2 linked regions of the Thermoleptolyngbya sichuanensis A183 genome follow. The protein of the gene in region 1 interacts with the protein of each later gene in a pairwise test. Links are inferred from orthologs where the notes say so. Each region holds a gene or a part of one and is shown on either strand. Other genes may lie near its edges.

Region 1 (3,263 bases):
TGCTGAAGACAGGGGCAGTTGGGCATTACCATTGCGGCATGAGCGCATCACCAGCTTTGAAACACCCGCCAGTAAAGCGGCATTCCAACTCAAACAAGTGACTCGGCAGTTAGCGGTGCGTCCGTTGGCGATCTACGACCGAGGGTACGGCAATGCCAGTTTTGTCAACCAAACGGCAGGGATTGAGGCAGACTTGCTGCTGCGGGTTACATCCAATCGATGTGTCTATGGCGCGCCCCCAGCGTATCGAGGGCGAGGCGCACCTGCCAAGCATGGACATAAGATGAAACTCAATGACCCTGACACTTGGAGTGTCCCGGTCGAAACCGTTGAAGTCGATGATCCCAACTGGGGACGAGTGCGGGTCAGTCGTTGGAGTGCATACCATTTCCGCAAATCCCCCAAACGGGCAATGGAAGTGTTGCGCGTGGAGGTGCTGGAGACACAGAGCAGCACGCGACGCTTGGCTCCTTTGTGGTTAGTTTGGCTGGGTGAGCAGATGCCTCCGTTAGAAACCCTGTGGTTGCACTACCTCCGTCGCTTTGCCATTGAACACTGGTATCGCTTTGCCAAGCAGAGGCTATATTGGACACATCCCCAGTTCAGTTCTGTATCGGCAACCGAACAGTGGAGCAGCCTGATGCCGTTGCTCAGTTGGCAGTTGTGGTTAGCGCGAAAGGACTGTACTGACCACCCCTTGCCCTGGCAGGCACCGCAAGAAACGTTGACTCCGGGTCGGGTCGCACAAGCGTTTGCAGGCATTTTGGCAGCGATTGGCACCCCTGCTCCTGCGCCTAAACCTCGTGGTAAATCGCCAGGACGAGGCAAGGGGCACAAGCCAACTCCTCGTCCCTGCTATCCGATGGTCAAAAAACGAGCCTCGAAACGCAAGACATCCGAACAATCCCTGAACAGTCCGGTTGCAACAGCAGCTTAACTGCGAGCAGGATTGTATCCAATTCCTTAAGTTCAACTGTTATGAACGGTTGAGCAGATTCTTTATGGCATCCTGTTGAGCATTATTGTGATGCCAGTTAGTCCAAACTAAAGTTCTCAGAAAGTTTCTCAGAAAATTTCTCGATGAGCAGTTGCGCGACTCTCCATTTTGTATAAAGCTTCTTGTAGACAGCTTTTTTATAAAGCCTTAAGAATTGTCCCTGAACCTCTTTGCAAAGGGTCTGGACTGATGGATGAGCTTTGTTAAAATTGATACCAAATCAAACCCAGGAGAACCCGCCGCCATGACCCTGCCTACTTCACAAAAGCCCATCGTCATTGCCCCGTCGATTTTATCTGCCGACTTCAGTCGCCTGGGTGATGAAATCAAAGCGGTTGACCAGGCCGGAGCCGACTGGATTCACGTAGACGTGATGGACGGTCGCTTTGTCCCCAACATCACCATCGGCCCGCTGATCGTAGACGCGATTCGTCCCTACACCCAAAAGCCGCTGGACGTGCATCTGATGATTGTGGAGCCAGAAAAATACGTGGCAGATTTCGCCAAAGCCGGAGCCGACATTATCTCCGTCCACGCCGAACACAATGCCTCTCCCCACCTGCACCGCACCCTCTGCCAGATTAAGGAACTGGGCAAGCAGGCCGGAGTGGTGCTGAATCCGTCTACGCCGCTGACGCTGATTGAGTATGTGCTGGAGGTGTGCGACCTGGTGCTGATTATGAGCGTCAACCCCGGTTTTGGCGGCCAGAGCTTCATTCCGGCAGTGGTGCCCAAGATCCGCAAGCTGCGCGAAATGTGCGCCGAGCGCGGCCTCGACCCCTGGATCGAAGTCGATGGTGGGCTGAAGGTGAACAACACCTGGCAAGTGCTGGAAGCAGGCGCAAACGCAATCGTGGCCGGGTCTGCGGTCTTCGGCGCGAAGGACTATGCCGAAGCCATCGAAGGCATTCGCCACAGCAAGCGTCCAGAGCCTGCCCTGGCAACGGCTTAGGAGCAGCGGCTTAGGAGCATGGCTGGGGATCACGGCTTAGGATCACGGCTTAGGATCACGGCTTAGGCTTACGAGCGAGGGTTCCGGCAAGGGAAAGCCGGGGCGGGTGATAGGATGAATCCGGATTCCTAAAACCTGACCCCTCCAATGGCTTCTATCCAAAACCAAATTGTTCTGATTACGGGTGCAAGCAGCGGCATTGGTGCGGCTTGTGCCCATTTTTTTGCGGAGGCAGGGGCGCGGCTCATTCTGGTAGCGCGGCGATTGGAGCGGCTAGAGGAGCTAGCAGCCGCGCTCAAGACCCAGTTTGGAACGGAGACGCTGCTGCTGCAACTGGATGTGGGCGATCGCCCCAGGGTCGAGTCTACGCTGAGCGCACTGCCCAAAGACTGGGCGGCGGTCGATATTTTGGTGAACAATGCAGGGCTAAGCCGGGGGCTAGACAAGCTCCACGAAGGCCAGGTGCAAGACTGGGAAGAAATGATCGACACCAACGTGAAGGGGTTGCTCTACGTTACGCGGGCGATTCTCCCTGGGATGGTGCAGCGCGATCGCGGCCATGTGATCAACATCGGCTCCATCGCCGGACACCAGCCCTATCCCGGCGGCAATGTGTATTGTGCCACGAAGGCCGCCGTCAAAAGCCTGACGGAGTGCCTCAAGCTGGATTTATTGGGAACCGCTGTGCGAATTACCTCGATTGATCCGGGCATGGTGGAAACCGAGTTTAGCGAGGTGCGGTTTCATGGAGATGGCGATCGCGCTCGCAAGGTATACCAAGGGCTTACACCGCTAACGGCTGAGGACATTGCCGATGTAGTGCTGTACTGCGCCACGCGCCCCGCCCATGTCAATATCAACGACGTAATTCTCATGCCTGTAGCTCAGGCGAGTACCACAATGGCCCATCGCCGCCCCTAGGAACCTACGCAAAAGAGAAACCCTGCAACCGCAGAACCGAACAAAAGGCTTGGCAGAAACTTTGCAAAAGGGGACTGACTTCTTTTCGGATTGTGTTCGGATGAGTGAAGTGTTTCAGGAAAGAAGAAGTGGGAGTGATTGCTAGAGCAATTTCTAGAGTTCTAGAGCAATTTCTCTAGAGTTCTAGAGCAGTTTCTAGAATAGTCCCTAAGCAATCTTTCCCGAAGCAATCTTTTTGGGAATCTTGGGAATCGCCACTCACCGTTTCTAAACCCAATTAATCTGGGCACAATTAATCTAGTCAATCACAATTAATCTAGTCAATCTAGACTGCCATGAGCGCCCCCATGTCTGATATCTCTAGATGGCTCGTGCCTGAGTAGAGCATCTTGT
Region 2 (3,316 bases), 3.4 Mb from region 1 along the record:
TGCCTCTGGTCTGGTGCCCCGGTTCAACCACCTGGGCGAAATTGCCCCAATGGAGTTGACGATTATCGACCAGGGCAAGCTTGTTAACACGCTGGTCAACTCGCGCACCGCTAAGGAATATGGCAAAACCGCCAATGGGGCAAACAGCGCCGAATCGCTGCGATCGCCCGAAGTGTGTCCCGGCAGTCTGCCTGCTGCCGACGTGCTGACGGCGCTGGAGACGGGGCTGTACCTGTCTAATCTGCATTACCTGAACTGGAGCGATCGCCCAACCGGCCGCATCACGGGCATGACCCGCTACGCCTGCTTTTGGGTGGAGCAAGGCGAGATTGTGGCCCCGATTGAAAACCTCCGCTTTGACGAAAGCCTCTATCGCTGCCTCGGCGACAACCTGATTGCCCTGACGCAGCAAATTGAATTTATCGCCACTGTGGACACCTATGAGCGCCGTCGCCTCGGCGGAATGTGGGTTCCCGGTGCGCTGGTGGAGGACTTTACCTTCACGCTCTAGCGGGCGGTCGATCCAGCATCAAACGCTGAAGGGGTCGGCAAGTCTTTCCGGGCGGGGCCGCCGCCAGCGACCGTTTGGACGAAGCTTAGACCTTTCTGACTCGTATCTTTCACAACATGGCAAACTCAGCGCTCTGGCTTAGACTAGGCGCTAGTTTTTGCACCGTTTCACAGCAGTAGGACTTACGCAGTTGGGCGATTTCTCGCAGGCTGCGCCCGCGAGAAATCGCCCAAGACCCAGAAAGTTTATTGCCAGTGCATAGGTCCTGAGCAGATTAAAACACTCCAAAAGCTTTGAGAGAAATTCGGCTTCTTCTGGTTCAATGCTATGGGAAGCGCAACGTGTAACCTTCACGTCCATTTACGAATTGCGAATTCACGAAATTATTTGAGGATTAATCATCATGGCGGCGATCGCATCCATTAAAGCCCGCGAAATTCTCGACTCTCGCGGCAACCCGACGGTAGAAGTAGACGTGACGCTGGACGATGGCGGCTTTGGGCGGGCGGCAGTGCCTTCTGGCGCTTCGACGGGAACCCGTGAGGCCCTGGAACTGCGCGACGGGGACAAGGGCCGCTATGGGGGCAAGGGCGTGCTGAAGGCGGTGGCAAACGTGAACGGGGCGATCGCCGACAAGCTCAAGGGAGCCGATGCGTCGGATCAGAAGGCGATCGACCAGACCATGCTGGATATGGACGGCACCGAGTACAAGAGCAATCTGGGCGCGAATGCCATCCTGGGCGTGTCGATGGCGGTGGCGCGGGCCGCGGCCGATTCGGCAAACCTGCCCCTCTATCGCTATCTGGGCGGTGAAGCCGCTGTGCTGCTTCCTGTGCCCTGCTTCAATGTGCTAAACGGCGGGGCCCACGCCGACAACAGCGTAGACTTTCAGGAGTTTATGATTGCGCCTGTGGGTGCCCCCAATTTCCGCACGGCGCTGGAAATGGGGGCAGAAACCTATCACGCCCTCAAGTCGATCCTCAAGGGCAAGGGCTATAGCACGGGCGTTGGGGACGAAGGCGGCTTTGCGCCCAACCTGAAGGCAAATGTCGAGGCGGTGGATTTGATTCTAGAAGCCATTACGAAGGTGGGCCTAAAGCCCGGTGACGACATTGCGCTGGCGCTCGATCCCGCCGTTAGCGAGATGTGGCAGGAGGACGGCACCTACATCAACTTCAAGTCCGACAAGGCCATCCGCACCACAGAAGACCTGATTGCGATGTGGGAAAGCTGGGTAGCGCAGTATCCCATCGTGTCTCTAGAGGACGGTCTGGGTGAGCAAGATTGGGAAGGCTGGAAGGAACTCACCAAGCGTCTGGGCGACAAGATTCGGCTAGTCGGCGATGATGCCTTTGTGACCAATCCCACCATCATCAAGCAGGCGATCGCCGACGGCGTAGGCAACTCGTCATTGATCAAGGTCAACCAGATCGGCAGCGTCACAGAAACGCTAGATGCCATTGAGCTGTCTCGAAGTGCTGACTACACAGTCATGATCAGCCACCGCTCTGGCGAAACTCCGGACGACTTCATTGCTGACCTGGCCGTTGCAACCAATGCGGGTCAGATGAAAACGGGCGCACCCTGCCGGGGCGAGCGCCTGTCGAAATATAACCAGCTTCTGCGGATTGAGGAAGATCTGGGCGATCGCGCTCAGTATCCTGGGCTTGCGGCCTTCAAGAAGTAGGCAAAAGGGGCATTTTTCGGGTGTGACACGCCTGAAAAATGCCTGGAAAATGCCTGGAAGATGCCTGGAAAATTCCTAGACAATGCCCCATCGCCGCCGCCAGCTTGTGGTTGATTCCAGCGGAGCCTGCTGTTGCTCTTGCTGATGTCGCGTCAGGATGGCGGCGGCGCTGTCGCTGAGGCTGGGGTCGCGGTAGGGCACGGCGGCGCGGGTGTGCAGATGCTCTTGCTCCATTGGCGAGAGGGGCAGCAAGCCATCGGACGACCAGGCGGCCACCGTGCCCTGGGACCATTCGTGGGGTCGGCGTGCGGCTCCGGCGGGCAGAGGAATATTGCCAAGGTGTAGTCCCGCTGCCTGCATTGCCGCCCGCACCGAGGCCGAACGCGAATAGGTGGCTAGAACTCCCGTCGGACTGAGGCATGTCGCCACCTGCGCGAAAAACTCCACCGTCCACAACTGGGGGCAGCGGCGCGGCGAAAACGGGTCAAAGAAGATTGCGTCCGCCTGGAAGTGTTGTGCCACCACCTGCCGAATGGTCTGTCGTGCGTCGCCGATCAGCAGGCGGGCGCTGAGTTGGAAATCTTGGAATTCGGACTTTTGGGCGATCGCCCTCAGCACGTTTTGCACCGGGGGCGACCAGGCGGCGAGTAGATCCGGGGCGATCGCTGCCTGGGGAACAGTCGGGTCTAGCTCTAGGGCGATCGCCTCCACTCGACAGGTCGGATTTTCTGCCCACACCGTTTCCAGCGCAGCGGCCGTGTTGTACCCCAGCCCGTAGCACACGTCGAGCAGGCGGATCGGCGGCGAATCGGATTCCGTAAACTGCCGGGCCAACGCCGCCAGCCGCGTCACCTGGGCAAACTTTTCAAACGCCTCGGCTCGTGCCCCCAGCCGACTGTGAAACGCTTCGCCAAACGCTTCCGAAAAAAAAGTAAAAGAACCGTCTTCGGTGCGCTGGGGCACCCAAGCTAGTTCGTTTGGCAGTCTGTCATTCGGCTGCAACGCTCGTCAACCTAGCAAAACGACCGCTAGACCCGCGCTTCCATCGACTGGAGCTTGAGAAACTCGGTATTCACACCCGACTCGCGCACCAGCGCAATCTTGCCCGTGCGGGCCAC

The links.
Region 2: the proteins of rpe (region 1) and eno interact in binary tests that used the Escherichia coli proteins (3 or more experiments, as listed by UniProt). The link is inferred for Thermoleptolyngbya sichuanensis A183 from one-to-one orthologs.

Annotation. Positions count from the first base shown.
Region 1 is NZ_CP053661.1:3,487,727-3,490,989, reverse strand. What follows is about bases 151-3,095. They hold rpe (ribulose-phosphate 3-epimerase), read left to right. Parts: upstream 151-1,241; coding sequence 1,242-1,949; downstream 1,950-3,095. Other genes in these bases: HPC62_RS14535 (SDR family oxidoreductase), read left to right, coding at 2,097-2,870; HPC62_RS14545 (NF041680 family putative transposase), read left to right, coding at 151-937. Also shown: more of HPC62_RS14545, read left to right, coding at 1-150; HPC62_RS14530 (hypothetical protein), read right to left, coding at 3,196-3,263. UniProt on the Escherichia coli protein: Catalyzes the reversible epimerization of D-ribulose 5-phosphate to D-xylulose 5-phosphate.
Region 2 is NZ_CP053661.1:96,306-99,621, reverse strand. The notes cover bases 59-3,056. They hold eno (phosphopyruvate hydratase), read left to right. Parts: upstream 59-914; coding sequence 915-2,198; downstream 2,199-3,056. Other genes in these bases: HPC62_RS00420 (tRNA (5-methylaminomethyl-2-thiouridine)(34)-methyltransferase MnmD), read right to left, coding at 2,274-3,056; HPC62_RS00430 (TldD/PmbA family protein), read left to right, coding at 59-511. Also shown: more of HPC62_RS00430, read left to right, coding at 1-58; more of HPC62_RS00420, read right to left, coding at 3,057-3,161; ilvN (acetolactate synthase small subunit), read right to left, coding at 3,227-3,316. UniProt on the Escherichia coli protein: Catalyzes the reversible conversion of 2-phosphoglycerate (2-PG) into phosphoenolpyruvate (PEP). It is essential for the degradation of carbohydrates via glycolysis.